DNA from 4 places in the Streptomyces sp. SM18 genome. Region 1 is predicted to be linked to each of the others. Evidence: riboswitches for the same ligand, from Rfam matches in the RefSeq annotation. Region 1 holds a riboswitch; each other region holds the start of a gene.
The links. A riboswitch is a leader RNA that binds a small molecule or an ion and turns the genes downstream of it on or off. The one in region 1 is predicted to bind cobalamin.
Positions count from the first base shown of each region.

Region 1 (4,695 bases):
CGTACATCGAGGAGAGCTTGCCGATCGTCGGCGTCTCCAGGAACAGGTTCAGCGACTGGCTCTGGTCCAGGAACGGCGTACGGGCCGCCGCCATGTCGATCAGGCCGCGCTGCGGGATCTCCCAGGCGGTGCGGTACAGCGCGCGCACGTCCTCGGGGATCCACCCGAAGCCCTGCACCGAGCCGCTCGCCTCGCGCAGCGCCTCACGGGTGCGGGCGTCCCACACGCCGAGCTTCTTCAGCTCCTCGACGAGGTAGCCGTTGACCTGGAGGAACTCACCGCTGAGGGTCTCGCGCTTGAAGAGGTTGGAGACCTGCGGCTCGACGCACTCGTACACCCCGGCGATCGAGGCGATCGTCGCCGTCGGGGCGATGGCCAGCAGCAGCGAGTTGCGCATCCCGCTCTTCGCGACGCGGGCCCGCAGCGCCTCCCAGCGCTCCGGCCAGTTCAGCTCCGTGTCGTAGTGGTCGGGGTGCAGCACACCGCGGGCGGTGCGGGTCTCGGCCCAGGCGGGCAGCGGGCCCGACCGCTCGGCGAGGTCGCAGGACGCCTCGTAGGCGGCCAGCATGATCCGCTCGGAGATCCGGGTGGACAGCGCGCGGGCCTCGGGGGAGTCGAACGGCAGCCGCAGCTGGAAGAAGACGTCCTGGAGCCCCATCGCGCCCAGACCCACCGGGCGCCAGCGTTCGTTGGAGCGCCCGGCCTGCTCGGTCGGGTAGAAGTTGATGTCCACCACGCGGTCCAGGAAGGTCACCGCGGTGCGGACGGTGGCGTCCAGCCGCTCCCAGTCCATCGAACCGCCGGAGACGAAGGCGCCCAGGTTGACCGAGCCCAGGTTGCAGACCGCGGTCTCGCCGTCGTCGGTGACTTCGAGGATCTCGGTGCACAGGTTCGAGGAGTGGATGACGCGGCCCGGCTCGGCGGTCTGGTTCGCGGTCCGGTTGGAGGCGTCCTTGAACGTCATCCAGCCCTGGCCGGTCTGCGCGAGGGTGCGCATCATCCGGCCGTACAGCTCGCGCGCCGGCATCGTCTTGCGGGCCAGGCCCCTGGCCTCGGCCGCCCGGTAGGCCGCGTCGAACGCGTCGCCCCACAGGTCCACCAGCTCGGGCGCGTCGGCGGGGGAGAACAGCGACCACTCGGTGTCCGCGTCCACCCGGCGCATGAACTCGTCCGGGATCCAGTGCGCCAGGTTGAGGTTGTGCGTACGCCGCTGGTCCTCGCCCGTGTTGTCGCGGAGCTCCAGGAACTCCTCGATGTCCGCGTGCCAGGTCTCCAGGTAGACGGCGGCGGCCCCCTTGCGCCGGCCGCCCTGGTTGACCGCGGCGACCGAGGCGTCCAGCGTCTTCAGGAACGGCACGATGCCGTTGGAGTGCCCGTTGGTGCCCCGGATCAGCGAACCCCGGGCGCGGATGCGGGAGTAGGACAGACCGATGCCGCCCGCGTGCTTGGACAGCCGCGCCACCTGGTGGTAGCGGTCGTAGATCGAGTCCAGTTCGTCCTTCGGGGAGTCCAGCAGGTAGCAGGAGGACATCTGCGGGTGCCGGGTGCCGGAGTTGAAGAGCGTGGGGGAGGAGGGGAGGTAGTCCAGCCGGCTCATCAGCCCGTAGAGCGCGGCGACCTCGTCCAGCGCCCGCGCCGACTCGTCCTCGGCGAGGCCCGACGCGACGCGCAGCATGAAGTGCTGCGGGGTCTCGACGACCTGGCGGGTGTGCGGGTGGCGCAGCAGGTAGCGGCTGTGCAGGGTGCGCAGACCGAAGTAGCCGAAGCGGTCGTCCGCCCCGTCGGCCAGCGTCCGCTCCACGAGCGCGTCGAGCGCCTCGGCGTGCAGTGCGACGAAGGCGGCGGTGCGGTCGGCGATCAGGCCCTCGCGGTGCCCCACGGCGACCGAGGCGGAGAAGGAGGTCGCGCCCTGGCCGGCGGCCTCGTCGGCGATCGAGAGGGTCAGCAGCCGGGCGGCGAGCCGGGAGTACGCGGGGTCCTCCGAGATCAGGCCCGCGGCGGCCTCGGTGGCCAGCGAACGCAGCTCGGCCGCGTCCGAGCGGGCGTTGCGCCCGCGCAACGCGGCGGCGGCGACCCGTCCGGGGTCGGTGTCGGGCAGATCGACGGTGAGTTCGGTCAGGGTCCGCAGCAGGGCGGTCCCGGGTCCGTCGTTCGTGGCTTCCCCGGACGTGGCGGACACAGCGGATTCGGCGGCTGAAACCGGATCGGCGGGCGCGATGGTCACTGGGCATTCCCTCGCTCGGCAGGGGCCCGCGGGAGGAGGGGAGCCGGGCAGGGGGCGGCCGGGGCGGGCAGCACCGTGTACGGCGTCCACCGGCCTATCCGCGAGGCCCGGACGTCTGGCGTCCGGGTCGGTCGATCCGGACGCGCTGTCGGCAGGTCGTCGGACTTGTGGGTAGCACAGATGTGCACCGATCACACCGTTGCGGGACAGTTCCGGATTCGCACCGGATTCCCCTGCGGCGACAGCGAGCACGAGCATACATGTGGGGGCCGCCCGATCGGGCGGCCCCCACATGTTGTGTCGTACGCGAGGGTTGCCCGGTCAGAGATCCAGGCGGAAGGTGAGGAGCGGGACCGCCGGAATGGGGGTCCAGTCCCGCTCCGGGGTCCGTGTGAAGCCCAGTCGGAGGTAGATGCGGTGGGCGGCCCGCATGGTGGTCTGCGTGGACAGGACGAGCCCGGAGAGCCCCTCTGTCGCGCGGGCCCGGTCGACGCAGGCACGGACGAGCGCCTCGCCCACGCCGCGTCCACGCGCCTCGGGGGTGACGGCGAGCATACGCATTTCGGCCTCCCCCTCGCGGGCGATGTCGGCCCAGGGGGTGCCCGCCGTGACGTAGGTGACACCGCCCAGCAGCCGGCCCTCGCCGTCGGTCGCGACGAGGACGTCGGCCTCGGCGGCCCGGCGGGCGACGGCGCGGAGCTCCGCCAGATACGGGTCCTCGGTGCCGAAGTCCAGCAACCCGTCCCCGAGGTAGGCCTCGGCGGTGATGTCGCCCAGGGCGGTGTGCTGGGCGGGGCGCACGGGTCCGATCGTCAGGTCCATGGCGGGCCAGTGTGCCGCGGCGGCGGGGCGGGCGCACGGGGTTTTCGGGCGGCGGGGCACCCCGCCCCGGACACCGCCGTACCGGGTCCGGCCCGGCGGTGCCCCGCGGTGGGTCAGCGGCCGCCCGGGGCGCCCACCGTGGCCGGCGGGAGCTCCGCCCGTACGCCCGGGGCGCCCGCGTCCGCCGTGTAGTCGGCCGGCGAGGTCTCGTCGGCACCGGCCGGGGCCTTCAGCGCGTTCAGGACGACCGTCAGCACGACCACCACGAGCACGTTCAGGACGAACGCGGTGAGGCCGATGTAGCCGATCTCTCCGAGGCCCGGGATCTCCTTCGAGGAGCCGCCGAAGTGCTTCTGGGTCGGGCTGGCCACGCCGTAGGCGGCCACGGTGCCGTAGACCATGCCGACCGCCCAGCCGGCGATCAGCGCCCAGCGGTGGAACCAGCGGGTGAACAGGCCGCCCACCAGGGCCGGCATCGTCTGGAGGATCCAGATCCCGCCGAGCAGCTGGAAGTTGATCGCGACCGTCTTGTCCATGGTGAGGACGAAGGCGAGCGCGCCGACCTTGACCAGCAGCGAGACCAGCTTGGAGACCCTCGTCTCCTGCTCGGGTGTCGCGCCGGGCCTGAGGAAGTCCTTGTAGATGTTGCGGGTGAAGAGGTTCGCGGCGGCGATCGACATGATCGCGGCGGGCACCAGGGCCCCGATGCCGATGGCGGCGAAGGCCACACCGGCGAACCAGTCCGGGAACATGGTCTCGAACAGCTGCGGGATGGCGAGCTGCCCGTTGTCCACCTTGATGCCGGCGGCGATCGCCATGAAGCCGAGCAGGGCCAGCAGACCCAGCATCAGCGAATACAGCGGCAGGATCGTGGTGTTGCGCCGGATCACCTCACGGCTGCGGCTGGAGAGCGTCGCCGTGATGGAGTGCGGGTACATGAAGAGCGCCAGCGCCGAACCCAGGGCCAGCGTGGCGTAACCCCACTGACCGGCGGCGCCGGGCGCCAGTCCCGCCACCGGTTTGCCGGCCGCCTCGTTCTTCTGCGCGAACGCCTCGCTCGCCTTGCTGAAGATCTCGTCGAAGCCGCCGAGCTTGATCGGGATGTAGATGATGGCCACGGCGATGACCAGGTAGATCAGCCCGTCCTTGACGAACGCGATGAGCGCCGGGGCGCGCAGCCCGGAGGAGTAGGTGTACGCGGCGAGGACGGCGAAGGCGATGAGCAGCGGCAGGTCCTTGACGAACCAGTGCGTGGTCTCGCCGCCGCCGACGCCCATGACGTCCAGGACGGCCTGGATGCCGACCAGTTGGAGGGCGATGTAGGGCATCGTGGCGAGGATGCCGGTCACGGCGACCGCCAGGGACAGGCCCTTGGAGCCGAAGCGGCCGCGGACGAAGTCCGAGGTGGTGACGTATCCGTGCTTGTGCGAGACCGACCAGAGCCGCGGCAGGAAGGTGAAGACGAGCGGGTAGACGAGGATCGTGTAGGGGACGGCGAAGAAGCCCGCCGCGCCCGCCGCGTAGATGGCCGCGGGGACCGCGACGAAGGTGTACGCCGTGTAGAGGTCGCCGCCGAGCAGGAACCAGGTGACCCAGGTGCCGAACGACCGTCCGCCCAGGCCCCATTCGTCGAGGGTCGCCTCGTTCTC
Region 1 is NZ_CP029342.1:4,883,241-4,887,935, forward strand. Features, by position in the region: gene B9S64_RS22230 (ribonucleoside-diphosphate reductase subunit alpha) at 1-2,224, opposite strand, end outside; cobalamin riboswitch at 2,357-2,495, opposite strand; gene B9S64_RS22235 (GNAT family N-acetyltransferase) at 2,546-3,046, opposite strand; gene mctP (monocarboxylate uptake permease MctP) at 3,160-4,695, opposite strand, start outside.

Region 2 (4,695 bases), 900 kb from region 1:
TGTTCGTCGCCGCCACGGCCCTCGGCGCCTTCTGTCTGACCGTCGTGCCCGCGGCCGCCACCGCGACGCCCGCGCAGATCGCCACCTCGAAGACCAACGGTGTCGCATACCTCACATCCCTCCAGGCCGCCGACGGTTCGTACGCCGGCCCGGGGCTCTCCAACGAGTGGGCGTTCAGCGCCTTCGCGGCGGCGGGCACGGCCGCCGTGGACGTCACCCCGGGAGGGGACACCACGAAGAACGCGAGAACCGTCTACCGCGCGCTGCTGTCCACGGCGAACTGGCCGTCCGCGACCCCGGTGGTCACCGACTACGAGCGGGCGGCCCTCAACGCCTACGCCGCCGGTATCGACCCGGCCCGTGTCTCCGCCTCCCGCAACCTGGTCGCCGACATCTACGGCTACTGGCAGAACGCCGAGCCCGGCTACTTCGGGCCGTCCGCCAACTTCAACGGCACCGTCTTCGCCGCACTCGCCCTCGGCGGCGCCGCCACCCAGGCCGGGGCCCCACGCGTCCCGCAGGCCCTGCTCGACCGGCTGGTCACCCGTATCCGGGCCAACCAGCACGACGACGGCGGCTGGAACTACGGCAAGGCCGAGGGCGATCCGGGGCAGCTCGGCACCACCAGCGACATCGACATGACCGGTGCGGCGATGGCCGCGCTGTGCGTCTCCGGCGTCCCGCACACCGACAGCGGCATCACCCGGGCCAAGGCGTTCCTGAAGAGCAAGCTGGTACCGGGCAGCGGTGCCTTCAACGCCATGTTCGGCGTCAACACCGACTCCAACGGCTGGGCGGTCTCCGGTCTGAACGCCTGCGGCATCGACCCGCAGACCGGCGACTTCCTCACGTCGGCCGGCAAGACACCCGTCGACTTCCTGATATCCCAGCAGTTCAACCCGGGCGGCGGCTTCAAGTACCAGCCCTCCGACACCACGCCCTCCGCCTACGCCTCCGTCGACGGGCTGCGTGCCGTGGCGGGCGGCGGCTTCACCGCCGCTCCCCCGGTGCCGGCCACCGCCGGCGCCCCCCGCTGGGTGGCCCAGGGATCCTTCACCTCCGGTACGGCCGCGAAGCTGGCCCTCACCGTCGACGACGGCGCCGGCGGTCTGAAGGTGTGCTCCGTCTCGTTCACGCCGACGGGGACCACGACCACGCTGGGCGCGGTGCTCGACGCGGCGACCGGCTCCGCCACCCCGTCCGGCTGTGTCTCGTCGGTGACCCCGTCGTCCGGGACGGGCACCGTCACCGCGCTCAACGGCAAGGCCAACAGCTCTGCGGGGAGTTGGAAGGCCAGTGCCGACGGTGCGGCCTTCACGACCGCCACCCGGGGCACGGTCGTCCATGCGGGCGACACCCTGGCCCTGCGCTGGGGCGCCTGACCGGCGTCCGGCCGCGCCACCGGGGAAACCCCGTGAGCGGTGGCGGCCGGGTCCCGCAGACGGGGCCCGGCCGCCACCGGTATTCCGTCCCGCCGCACGCGTCCCCCACCGGACGCGGACGTCCCGCGACACGCCGAGCGCCGTCACGGGAGACGGCCCCGCGACCGGCGCGCCGCGCCGCAGGACGCGGGTGCCGGCGCGCCCGTCGCCGTCTCATATTCCGGTCCGGCATGTGAACACCGGCACCCGGTTCGTGATCCGCCCTCTAGGCTGACCGGTGCAGCTGGTTCGCCCTGTCCGCCAGACAGACGCGTCGTAAGAGGGAACCCGGTGGGAATCCGGGACTGCCCCGCAGCGGTGAGTGGGAACGACCGCCGTCATACGCACTGGGTCCGCACGGACCTGGGAAGCGACGGCCAGTAGGTGTCTGCCCCGGCAGACGTGCCCACGAGTCCGAAGACCTGCCCGTTGCCCGTACGCGAACGATCGCGTACGGACATCCCGGTGACCTCGTGGGCGGGTCGGCGTACATACCAGACGGAACCTGCCGCACAAGGCGAGCGAGCGTTCCGTCCGGTTCGTCACCCTTCGCGCCCGTGTCCCGTCTCCGGGATCTCAAGGAGTCATCTCGCGAAGGAGATTTCCGTGACAGCACAGCCCGCAGCCGCGGCAGCGCGCGCCACCGTGTACGGCTACCCCCGCCAAGGCCCCGACCGGGAGCTGAAGAAGGCCGTCGAAGGCTACTGGAAGGGCCGGGTCACCGCCGACGCCCTCCGGGAGACCGCGGCGGAGCTCCGCCGGGCCAACTGGCGGCAGCTCGCCGACGCCGGTGTCCACGAGGTGCCGACCGGCGACTTCTCGTACTACGACCATGTGCTGGACACCAGCGTCATGGTCGGCGCGATCCCCGGGCGGCACCGGGCGGCCGTCGGCGCCGACGCCCTCGACGGCTACTTCGCGATGGCCCGGGGCACCCAGGACGTGGCCCCCCTGGAGATGACCAAGTGGTTCGACACCAACTACCACTACCTGGTGCCCGAGCTGGGTCCGGACACCGTCTTCACGGCCGACTCCTCCAAGCAGGTCACCGAGCTGAAGGAAGCCCTCGCGCTCGGCCTCTCGGCCCGTCCCGTGCTGGTCGGCCCCGTCACCTACCTCCTGCTGGCCAAGCCCGCCCCGGGTGTGGCCGCCGACTTCGAGCCGCTGACCCTCCTGGACCGGCTGCTGCCCGTCTACGCCGAGGTGCTGGCCGACCTGCGGGCCGCCGGCGCCGAGTGGGTCCAGCTCGACGAGCCCGCCCTCGTCCAGGACCGCACCCCGGCCGAGCTGAACGCCGCCGGCCGCGCCTACAGCGACCTGGGCGGCCTCACCGACCGCCCCCAGCTGCTCGTCGCCTCCTACTTCGACCGGCTCGGTGACGCCCTGCCCGTCCTGGCGAAGGCGCCCGTCGAGGGTCTCGCCCTCGACTTCACCGACTCCGCCGCGGCCAACCTCGACGCGCTGGCCGCCGTCGGCGGACTGCCCGGCAAGCGCCTGGTCGCCGGGGTCGTCAACGGCCGCAACATCTGGATCAACGATCTGGAGAAGTCCCTGTCCACCCTGGGGACGCTCCTCGGCCTGGCCGGCCAGGTGGACGTGGCCGCCTCCTGCTCCCTGCTGCACGTCCCGCTCGACGCGGCGGCGGAGCGGGACATCGACCCGCAGATCCTTCGCTGGCTCGCCTTCGCCCGGCAGAAGACCGCCGAGATCGTCACCCTCGCCAGGGGCCTCTCCGAGGGCACCGGCGCCGTCGCCGCCGAACTCGCCGCCAACCGGGCCGACCTGGCCTCCCGCGCCCGGTCCCCGATCACCCGCGACCCCGCCGTACGGGAGCGGGCCGCCGCCGTCACCGACGCGGACGGCCGCCGCTCCCAGCCGTACGCCGAGCGCACCGCCGCCCAGCGCGCCCACCTCGGCCTGCCGCTGCTGCCGACGACCACCATCGGCTCGTTCCCGCAGACCACCGAACTGCGCACCGCCCGCGCCGACCTGCGCGCCGGCCGGATCGACACCGCCGGGTACGAGCAGCGCATCGAGAACGAGATCCGCGACGTCCTCGCCTTCCAGGAGAAGGCCGGTATCGACGTCCTGGTGCACGGCGAGCCCGAACGCAACGACATGGTGCAGTACTTCGCCGAGCAGCTGACGGGCTACCTCGCCACCCAGCACGGCTGGGTCCAGTCCTACGGCACCCGCTACGTCCGCCCGCCGGTCCTCGCCGGTGACATCTCCCGGCCGCACCCGATGACGGTGCGCTGGACCGCGTACGCCAACTCCCTCACCGAACGGCCGGTCAAGGGCATGCTGACCGGCCCGGTCACCATGCTCGCCTGGTCCTTCGTCCGCGACGACCAGCCCCTCGGCGACACCGCCCGCCAGGTGGCCCTGGCCCTGCGCGACGAGGTCGGTGACCTGGAGGCGGCCGGGACGTCGGTCATCCAGGTGGACGAGCCCGCCCTGCGCGAGACGCTGCCCCTGCGCGCCGCCGACCGCCCCGCCTACCTGGACTGGGCCACCGAGGCGTTCCGTCTCACCACCGCCGGGGTGCGGCCGGACACCCAGATCCACACGCACATGTGCTACGCCGAGTTCGGGGACATCGTCCAGGCCATCGACGACCTCGACGCCGACGTCATCAGCCTGGAGGCCGCCCGCTCGCACATGCAGGTCGCCCGCGAACTGGCCGCCCACGGCTACCCGCGTGAGGCCGGCCCCGGCGTCTACGACATCCACTCCCCCCGCGTCCCGAGCACCGAGGAGGCGGCCGCCCTGCTCCGGAAGGGACTTGAGGCCATCCCGGCCGAACGCCTCTGGGTCAACCCGGACTGCGGCCTGAAGACCCGCGCCTGGCCCGAGACCCGCGCCTCCCTGGAGAACCTGGTCGCCGCCGCCCGCACCGTACGGGCGGAACTCGCCTAGACGGGAAGGGGCGGGGAGGCCACCACGGCCTCCCCGCCCCGGCCTTTCCCCCGGTCACACGCCTGTACGGCCGTGGCCGACCGGCACGTGGGACCGTCCGGTGGCCTATCTTGACCCGCATGACGTCATACACGATCGGCCAGGCGGCACGGCTGCTCGGCGTGAGTCCGGACACCGCGCGACGGTGGGCGGACGCGGGCAGGGTAGCGACCCATCGCGACGAGGGCGGGCGCCGGCTCGTGGACGGCAAGGACCTGGCCGCCTTCTCCGTCGAACTCGCCCAGGGCGGGCACGGACAGCCCGACGTCCCCTCCTCCACGTCGGTACGCAACGCCTTCCCCGGCATCGTCACCGC
Region 2 is NZ_CP029342.1:5,778,703-5,783,397, reverse strand. Features, by position in the region: gene B9S64_RS25920 (hypothetical protein) at 1-1,382, shown strand, start outside; cobalamin riboswitch at 1,650-1,866, shown strand; gene metE (5-methyltetrahydropteroyltriglutamate--homocysteine S-methyltransferase) at 2,028-4,340, shown strand; gene B9S64_RS25910 (molybdopterin-binding protein) at 4,460-4,695, shown strand, end outside.
Region 2: linked by a shared signal. The riboswitch ahead of metE (5-methyltetrahydropteroyltriglutamate--homocysteine S-methyltransferase) and the one ahead of B9S64_RS22230 (ribonucleoside-diphosphate reductase subunit alpha) in region 1 are both predicted to bind cobalamin.

Region 3 (4,695 bases), 2.5 Mb from region 1:
AGACCGGTGAACACCCGCATGGTCAGGGTGCGTTCCTCGGCGGTGAGCCGCTGCTGCCAGGCGTTCACGTCGTTGGAGAGCGGGACCTTCTCGGGCAGCCAGAAGTTGGCGGTGAGCCGGTTCCACACCTCCAGGTCCTTCTCGTCGGTGACCCGGTTCCAGTTGACCGGACGCAACCGGGCGGCCGGGTCGTGGCGGTAGGAGGGAGGGGTGACCGAGACCTCGGTCAGGGGGGCGGGGCTGGTGGTCATCGCTGGTGCCTCGGTGAGTCGCGTACGGGGTGGTCGGTGGTCACAGGGTGCAGGACAGGCAGTTCTCGATCTCGGTGCCTTCCAGGGCCTCCTGGCGCAGCCGGATGTAGTACAGGGTCTTGATGCCCTTGCGCCAGGCGTGGATCTGTGCCTTGTTCAGGTCGCGGGTGGTGGCCGTGTCGCGGAAGAAGAGCGTGCAGCTCAGGCCCTGGTCGACGTGCTGGGTGGCCGCCGCGTAGGTGTCGATGATCTTCTCGTAGCCGATCTCGTACGCGTCCTGGAAGTACTCCAGGTTGTCGTTGTCCATGTGCGGCGCCGGGTAGTACACGCGGCCGAGCTTGCCCTCCTTGCGGATCTCCACCTTGGAGGCGATCGGGTGGATGGAGGCGGTGGAGTCGTTGATGTAGCTGATGGACCCGGTCGGCGGCACGGCCTGGAGGTACTGGTTGTAGATGCCGTGTTCCCGTACGGAACGCTTCAGCTCACGCCAGTCGTCCCGGGTGGGCAGGACGGTCCCCGCCTCCGCGAAGAGGGCGCGTACCCGCTCGGTGGCCGGCTGCCACACCCGCTCGGTGTACATGTCGAAGTACGAGCCGTCGGCGTACGCGGACTTCTCGAAGCCGTCGAAGGCCCTGCCGCGCTCGATCGCGATCCTGTTGGAGGCGCGCAGCGCGTGGAAGGCCACGGCGTAGAAGTACATGTTCGTGAAGTCGACGCCCTCCTCGCTGCCGTAGTGGATGCGACGCGAGGCGAGGTAGCCGTGCAGGTTCATCTGGCCGAGGCCGATGGAGTGGGAGAGGTCGTTGCCGTGGGCCACGGACGGCACGGCGTCGATGTGGGACTGGTCGGAGACCGAGGTCAGACCGCGCACCGCCGTCTCCACGGTGGCACCGAGGTCCGGGGAGGCCATCGCCGCGGCGATGTTCAGCGAACCCAGGTTGCAGGAGATGTCCCTGCCGACCGTCTCGTAACCGAGCGAGGCGTCGTAGGTGCTGGGGGTGTTGACCTGGAGGATCTCCGAGCACAGGTTGGACATGTTGATCCAGCCGGGGATGGGGTTCGCCCGGTTCACCGTGTCCTCGAACAGCAGGTACGGATAGCCGGACTCGAACTGCAGCTCCGCGACCGTCTTGAAGAACTCGCGGGCGCTCAGGGTCGTCTTGCGCACACGCGGGTTGGCGACCAGGTCGTCGTAGTGCTCGCTCACCGACAGGTCCGACAGCGGCCTGCCGTACTCGCGTTCGACGTCGTACGGCGAGAACAGGTGCATGTCCTCGTCGCGCTTGGCGAGTTCGAAGGTGATGTCGGGGACGACGACCCCGAGGGAGAGCGTCTTGATGCGGATCTTCTCGTCCGCGTTCTCCCGCTTGGTGTCCAGGAACCGCATGATGTCCGGGTGGTGCGCGTGCAGGTACACCGCACCCGCGCCCTGCCGGGCGCCCAGCTGGTTGGCGTAGGAGAAGGAGTCCTCCAGGAGCTTCATCACCGGGACGACACCGGACGACTGGTTCTCGATCTTCTTGATCGGGGCGCCCTGCTCGCGCAGGTTGGTGAGCAGCAGCGCCACACCGCCACCGCGCTTGGAGAGCTGGAGCGCGGAGTTGACGCCCCGTCCGATGGATTCCAGGTTGTCCTCGACCCGCAGCAGGAAGCAGGAGACCAGCTCACCGCGCTGGGCCTTGCCCGCGTTGAGGAAGGTCGGGGTGGCCGGCTGGAAGCGGCCGGTCATCATCTCGTCCACCAGCCGGGCCGCGAGCGCCTCGTCACCGGCGCCGAGGAACAGGGCGGTGGCGACGATCCGGTCCTCGTACCGCTCCAGGTAGCGGGAGCCGTCGAAGGTCTTCAGCGTGTACGAGGTGTAGTACTTGAACGCGCCGAGGAAGGTACGGAAGCGGTGCTCGTGGGCGTACGCCTGCCGGTACAGGTCCTCCAGGAACTCCCACCGGTAGCGGCGGAGGGGCGCCTCCTCGTAGTAGTCGTTCTCCACGAGGTGGTCGATCTTCTCCTTCAGCGACCCGAACACCACCGTGTTCGGGTTGACGTGCTGGAGGAAGTACTGGCGGACGGCCTCGCGGTCCTTGTCGAACTGGATGGCGCCGTCGCAGTCGTACAGGTTCAGCATGGCGTTCAGCGCGTGGTAGTCCTTGCGCGTGCCGACCGACTCGCGCCGGCCCGTGGCGGCCGTGGTGAGGGCGTTCATGCCGCCTGCCGCCCCGCCGTCGATGAGTGTCGTGTCCAAAACTCTCGTAGCCCTTCCCTTACGGCGCGGACGTCTCGGTCCGTGCCCAGCAGTTCGAATCGGTACAGCTCCGGGACCCCGCACTTCGCCGAGATCACCCGGCCGGCCAGGCAGTAGTCCGCGCCGAAGTTGGTGTTGCCGGAGGCGATGACCCCCCGCAGCAGCGCCCGGTTGGCCTCGACGTTCAGAAAGCGGATCACCTGTTTGGGGACCGCGCCCGCGCGCTCGCCCCCGCCGTAGGTCGGCACGACGAGCACATAGGGCTCGGTGACCAGGGGCATGCCGTCACGGCGGGGATGCAGGGGGATCCGGGTGGCGGGCAGGCCCAGCTTCTCCACGAAGCGCCTGGTGTTCTCCGAGACGCTGGAGAAATACACGAGACCGCTCATCGGCGCCGTCTCCTCTCACTCGTTCCCGTGTCCGTCCGAGGACCGGGAGGGGAGGAGCGGGCGGCGCGTACGGCTGGGGGCCGGATGGTGAACGGACAAGCCTCACCCGGCGCCGCGCGTCTGCCACCTGGCCCTCCCTCGGGGCCTCGGAGCGCGCACACCGCGGTCCGGCGTGCGCACCGGTGGCAGGTCTTCGGACTCGCGGGCCCGTCGCGCCGGACAACGCCGTACGCGACTCCTACTGGCCGTCGCTTCCCGGGCCCGGTTTCCAGGCCCAGTGCGTGTGACGGCGGTCGTTCCCACTCACCGCTGCGGGGCAGTCCCGGTCTTTCACCGGGTTCCCTCTTGCGACGCCGGGCACAGACGTACCCGGCGAACCACCAGCACCAACAACACTACATCTAGAAGCTGGCGCGTGGTGAACACCCCAGATGTTGTGTCGCAGGCGATAGTTAGGTATACCTAAGCATTGCTTCGGCCGGAGGCGGAGGGGTCCTGCGACGTGCGTGACGTGCGCGGCGTGCGTCGTGCCCCGATGACGGAGCGCACCTGGTGCGCGCGTCGGTGCATCTCCGTGACCAGGGCCGGGCGGGACGGCGGAGGGCCGGAGGCCGAGGGCTCCTCCTGAGCCCCTGGCGGAGTTCCGCCGCCGAGCGCCTCGGCCACGGAATCCAGGAACGCGCCCACGTCGATCAGCGTGTCGCGCAGCATCCGCAACCTGGCGGTCTGACTGCCGAGCTGTCTGCGCATGGCCAGCAGATTCTCGTATTCCTTCTCGGACACGGCGACCATGGGCTCGCCGTCCACGACGACCTTTCGCGGTTTACCACGCACCGGTGGGTCCCCTTCCCGCCTCGTTCACGACGGTGCTGTGGGACGGGCGGGGACGTCTGTGGCGTCCCGGCCCCTGGACGGTTCGGTACGGAGCCGGGCAGCTCATGCCGTACGGTGCGGGGCGGCCGCGGCGGGCCGGCCGTCGCGGGCGAAGGTCCGGGCGGGCGCCGCTACTTTCGCAACACGCCGTAGGTGCGGTACGTGCTGCCGTGGGCCGTGCTGTCACGGACATCTCCTTCGCGAGCGACTCCTCGGAATCCCGGCGACGGGACACGGGCGCGAAGGGGTGACGAACCGGACGGCCACGACGCCGCGCGGCACGGGCACGGTCGTTCCGTCTGGTGTGTACGCCGACCCGCCCACGAGGTCACCGAGATGTCCGCGCACGGAAGGACCCGCACGCGGGCAGGTGGCAGGTCTTCGGACTCGTGGGCACGTCTGCCGGGGCAGACACCTACTGGCCGTCGCTTCCCAGGTCCGTGCGGACCCAGTGCGTATGACGGCGGTCGTTCCCACTCACCGCTGCGGGGCAGTCCCGGATTCCCACCGGGTTCCCTCTTACGACGCGTCTGTCTGGCGGACAGGGCGGACCAACTGCTGCGGCCAGCCTACGGGGTGGTGCCGCGAAGGGAGGAGAGCCGCCCGGCATCCGCGGCAGAGGCGGGCGCGCCGGCACCGGAACGCGGAGGGGCGGGAAGCGCCGCCCGCGCGCTCCCCGCCCCTCCGCCGTGCTGCCGCGGGGACCCTCACCCCCACGGCGGTGCGGGCCCACCGGCCCGCGTCGTACCAGGCCCTCAGCCCTGGTAGTAGGTGTGGAACCCCCTGCCGGTCTTCCGGCCCAGCAGTCCTGCCTCCACCATGCGCTGGAGCAGCGGCGGCGGCGCGTAGAGGGATTCACGGAACTCGTCGTAGAGGGACTCCGCGATGGAGGCGACGGTGTCCAGGCCGATCAGGTCGGCGAGTTCGAGCGGGCCCATGGGGT
Region 3 is NZ_CP029342.1:7,423,544-7,428,238, forward strand. Features, by position in the region: gene nrdF (class 1b ribonucleoside-diphosphate reductase subunit beta) at 1-251, opposite strand, end outside; gene nrdE (class 1b ribonucleoside-diphosphate reductase subunit alpha) at 292-2,451, opposite strand; gene nrdI (class Ib ribonucleoside-diphosphate reductase assembly flavoprotein NrdI) at 2,448-2,879, opposite strand; cobalamin riboswitch at 3,046-3,276, opposite strand; gene B9S64_RS32840 (hypothetical protein) at 3,342-3,713, opposite strand; cobalamin riboswitch at 4,121-4,308, opposite strand; gene B9S64_RS32845 (3-hydroxybutyryl-CoA dehydrogenase) at 4,508-4,695, opposite strand, start outside.
Region 3: linked by a shared signal. The riboswitch ahead of nrdI (class Ib ribonucleoside-diphosphate reductase assembly flavoprotein NrdI) and the one ahead of B9S64_RS22230 (ribonucleoside-diphosphate reductase subunit alpha) in region 1 are both predicted to bind cobalamin.

Region 4 (4,695 bases), 2.5 Mb from region 1:
CCAGGGTGACCTTGAGCGCGGTCGGGGACTTGGTGAGCAGGGTCCCGGCGGTCTTCTCGGCGTCCTGGCCGCCGTGGGCGAGGAGCCGCCGGACGATCTCCTCGACGGTGCCGGCCGAGAAACAGGCGTCGATCCATTCCCTCCGGCCGGGCAGTTCTCCTGGCGGCGGCTCCTGGACGTGGCGTGCGAGGGCCTCTCGTACCGGCAGCCCGGCGAGGTCGCCGAGGAAGGACGGGAGCGAGGCCGAGGGCATGTGGTGGTCGGCGAGCCCGCACAGCAGGGCGTCCGCGGCGCCGATCGGCGCGCCCGTCAGGGCGAGGTGGGTACCCAGCTCGCCGGGGGCCAGGGCGAGCAGGTAGGTGCCGCCGACGTCGGGGACGAAGCCGATCCCGGTCTCGGGCATGGCGATCCTGGACCGCTCGGTGACGACCCGGACGCTGCCGTGCGCCGAGACGCCGACACCGCCGCCCATCACGATGCCGTCCATGACCGCGACATAGGGCTTCGGATAGCGGGCGATCCGGGCGTTGAGGCGGTACTCGTCACGCCAGAAGGCGGCCGACGCGCTGCCGTCGCCGTCGCGGGCGTCGTCGTGGACGGCCCGGATGTCGCCGCCCGCGCACAGACCTCGGTCCCCCTCTCCGGTGATGACGACGGTCTCGACCGCCGGGTCGTGCGCCCACCGTGTGAGCGCCTCGTCGATACGGAGCACCATCGCGTGGGTGAGTGCGTTCAGGGCCTTGGGCCGGTTCAGGCGGATGTGGCCGAGACGGCCGCTCGTACGGACAAGGACGTCGTTCATCCGAACGCCTCCGTCAGACCGCGGGCCACGATGACGCGCATGATCTCGTTGGTTCCTTCCAGGATCTGATGGACACGCAGGTCGCGGACGATCTTCTCGATGCCGTACTCGCTGAGGTAGCCGTACCCGCCGTGGAGCTGGAGGGCGCGGTCGGCGACCGAGTAGCCGGTGTCGGTGGCGAACCGCTTCGCCATCGCGCACAGGTACGGTGCCTGCGGATCGCCCCGGTCGAGCGCCTGGGCGGCCTGTCCCACCAGGGCACGGGCCGCGGCGAGTTCGGTCGCCATGTCGGCGAGACGGAAGCGCAGCGCCTGGGCGTCGAGGAGCCTCATGCCGAACGCCTCGCGGTCGGCCAGATGGGTCAGGCTGCGGTCCAGGCTGCTGCGGGCACCGCCCAGGGAGCAGGCGGCGATGCCGAGACGCCCGCCGTTGAGGCCGCTCATGGCCATCCGGAAGCCCTCGCCCTCCCGGCCGAGGAGCCGGTCGGCGGGCAGGCGGACCCCGTCCAGGACCACCTGGCGCGTGGGCTGGGCGTTCCATCCCATCTTCCGCTCGTTCGGCCCGAAGGTGACGCCGGGATCGTCCCTGTCGACGACGAACGCGGACACCCCGCCGGCGCCCTCGCCGCCGGTGCGGGCCATCACGACGTACACCTGGGCGGCCCCGGCGCCGGAGATGAACTGCTTGACCCCGGTGAGCTCCCAGCCGTCGCCGTCCCGGACGGCGCGGCTCGTCAGGGCCGCCGCGTCCGAGCCCGCGCCCGGCTCGGTCAGGCAGTAGCTGGCGAGGTCCTCCATGGCGCACAGACGCGGCAGCCACCGCTCGCGCTGGGCGTCGCCGCCGTAGTGGTCGACCATCCAGGCGACCATGTTGTGGATGGAGAGGTATCCGGCGATGGACGGACAGCCGGAGGCGAGGGACTCGAACACGAGGACGCCGTCGGCCCGGGTGAGCCCCTGACCGCCGGACTCCTCGCGGACGTAGACGCCACCGAGACCGAGCCCGGCCGCCTTGCGCAGTACGTCCACCGGGAAGTGCTTGTCGCGGTCCCAGTCGAGGGCGTGCGGGGCGAGGTGGTCCTGGGCGAAGTCGAGGGTGGTCTCCACGAGGGCCTGCTGGTCCTCGGTGAGCAGGGTGCTGGTCATGGCCGCTCAGCCCATCGTGGGGATCGTGAAACTGGCGCCCTCGCGCAGACCCGCGGGCCAGCGGGAGGTGACCGTCTTCGTACGGGTGTAGAAGCGGATCGCGTCGGGCCCGTGCTGGTTGAGGTCGCCGAAGCCGGAGCGCTTCCAGCCGCCGAAGGTGTGGTAGGCCACCGGCACCGGGATGGGCACGTTGACGCCGACCATGCCGGTGTCCACCCGCCGGGTGAAGTCCCGGGCGGTGTCCCCGTCGCGGGTGAAGATCGCGACGCCGTTGCCGTAGACGTGCTCGCTGGGCAGGCGCAGGGCCTCCTCGTAGTCGGCGGCGCGTACGACGGAGAGCACCGGGCCGAAGATCTCCTCCTGGTAGATCCGCATGGAAGGGGTCACCCGGTCGAAGAGGGAGGCTCCGGCGAAGAACCCGTTCTCATGACCCGGCAGGACGAAGTCCCTCCCGTCCACGACGAGTTCGGCGCCCTCTTCGACTCCGAGGCCGACGTAGGAGCGGACCCGGTCGACGGCGTCCGGGCCGATCAGGGGGCCGAAGTCGGCGTCGGGGTCGTCGCCGCGCCCGATCCGCAGGGTGCCGATGCGCTCCTTGAGCCGGGCCACGAGGGCGTCGGCGGTGTCCTCGCCGACCGGGACCGCGACGGAGATCGCCATGCAGCGCTCGCCGGCCGAGCCGTACCCGGCGCCGATCAGGGCGTCCACCGCCTGGTCCAGGTCGGCGTCCGGCATCACGATCATGTGGTTCTTCGCCCCGCCGAAGCACTGGGCGCGCTTGCCGTGGGCGGCGGCCGTGGCGTAGACGTGCGCCGCGACCGGTGTCGAGCCGACGAAGCCGAGGGCCGCCACCCGCGGGTCTTCCAGGAGGGTGTCGACGGCCTCGCGGGCCCCGTTGACCACGTTCAGGACGCCGGGCGGCAGGCCCGCCTCCAGGAAGAGTTCGGCGAGCCGCAGCGGAACCGACGGGTCGCGCTCGGACGGCTTGAGGATGAAGGCGTTGCCGCAGGCGAGTGCGGGTGCGGCCTTCCACAGGGGGATCATCGCCGGGAAGTTGAACGGGGTGATGCCGGCGACCACGCCGAGCGGGGCGCGAAGCGAGTGGACGTCGATGCCGGTGCCGGCGTTGTCGGTGAACTCGCCCTTGAGCAGGTGCGGGATCCCCGCCGCGAACTCGACCACCTCCAGACCACGCTGGATGTCACCGTGTGCGTCGGCGACCGTCTTGCCGTGCTCGGCAGACAGCAGCCGGGCCAGCGCGTCCTTCTCGCCCTCGACGAGCTGGAGGAACCGCGTCAGGACGCGGGCGCGCCGCTGCGGGTTCCACCCGCCCCACTCGCGTTGGGCGCGGACGGCGTCGGCGACGGCCGCCTCCGTCTCGGTGCGGTCGGCGAGGGGCACGAGGGCCTGGATCTCGCCGGTGTTCGGGTCGTACACCTCGCCGTGGGCCCCCGAGGTTCCCGGGGTGTGCTTGCCGCCGATGAAGTGGGTCAACTCGCGCACGGAGGCGCGTTCCTGCTCGCGGACCATGACTGCCTGCTCTCGTCAGGAGGGATCCGGGGACGGCGCGCCGAGCCCGCACACGTACGCGGGTGGCGTACGGGCGCCGGGGGGCGCGAGATCGCATAGGGCCGAAGTCCCGTCAGACGGCGGGCTCACCAGGGTCGTGGGTACACACCTGTGCCATGCGTGTCAGCTCCATCCTCGTGGACAACACGGAACGTCCCGCGGCCGGTATCCTGACTCCCGGATCAGCGTGCGCCGTCCGCCTTCCCGACATCCTGCTCGTCAGTGGCGTCCTGCTCGACGGCGTACTCCCCGGTCACAGTGGCGGGACCGTGCCGGAATCACACCGGCTTCCCTGCACCGCGGGCCTTGTACCCGCCACTCTATAGTTGGACGTCCTAGTAAATCCAGCACCCGTGTCAGGGTCCGTCAGGTCAGCCGGACGGGGCCGTACCGCGGCAGGTGCCGGAGCTTGTCCTACGCGTCGCCGCCCGGCTCCCCGGGTGTCACCGGTGCCGTCGGTCCGGTCCCCGCGTCCGCGAGCCGCAGCAGGTACGTGTCCATGATCCAGCCGTGCCGGCTCCGCGCCTCGGCCCGCAACCGCCTGATCCGGTCCGCCACGTCCCGCAGCGGTCCCGCGACCAGCAGTTCGTCGGGCGTACCGAGGTACGCCCCCCAGTAGATCCAGACGCCCTCCCCCTCGATCCGGGAGAACGACTCGTGTGCGTCGAGCATGACGACGATGTCGCCGTCGTCGTTCTGGCCGACGTCGAAGAGCCGCCGGGCGGGAGTGATGTGCACCGGCCGGCCGACCTGGTTGAGGGGGATGCGGTGCCGGGCGGCGAGCGAGGAGACGCTGCTGATGCCGGGAACGACCTCGACGTCCGGCGAGACGGTGCCACGCGCCTCGATGTCGGCCAGGATGCCGAGCGTGCTGTCGTACAGGGACGGGTCGCCCCACACGAGGAAGGCACCGGTCTCCTCGGCCGTCATCTCGTCACGCAGCATGGCCTCGAAGAGGTCCGCGCGACGGGTACGCCAGTCGTCGACGGCCAGGGTGTAGTCACCGCGCCCCATCGGGCGCCTGTCCCGGCTCGGGTCGTCGGTCTCCACGACGCGGTAGGGCATCCGCGCGTGCTCGTCCAGCATGCGGAGCCGCAGGTCCGTGAGTGACGCCTTCTCGGGCCCCTTCCCGACGACGAAGAAGACGTCGGTGCGCCGCATGGCCTTCACCGCGGCGAG
Region 4 is NZ_CP029342.1:7,409,605-7,414,299, reverse strand. Features, by position in the region: gene B9S64_RS32785 (enoyl-CoA hydratase/isomerase family protein) at 1-802, opposite strand, end outside; gene B9S64_RS32780 (acyl-CoA dehydrogenase family protein) at 799-1,947, opposite strand; gene B9S64_RS32775 (CoA-acylating methylmalonate-semialdehyde dehydrogenase) at 1,954-3,477, opposite strand; cobalamin riboswitch at 3,659-3,840, opposite strand; gene cobF (precorrin-6A synthase (deacetylating)) at 3,931-4,695, opposite strand, start outside.
Region 4: linked by a shared signal. The riboswitch ahead of B9S64_RS32775 (CoA-acylating methylmalonate-semialdehyde dehydrogenase) and the one ahead of B9S64_RS22230 (ribonucleoside-diphosphate reductase subunit alpha) in region 1 are both predicted to bind cobalamin.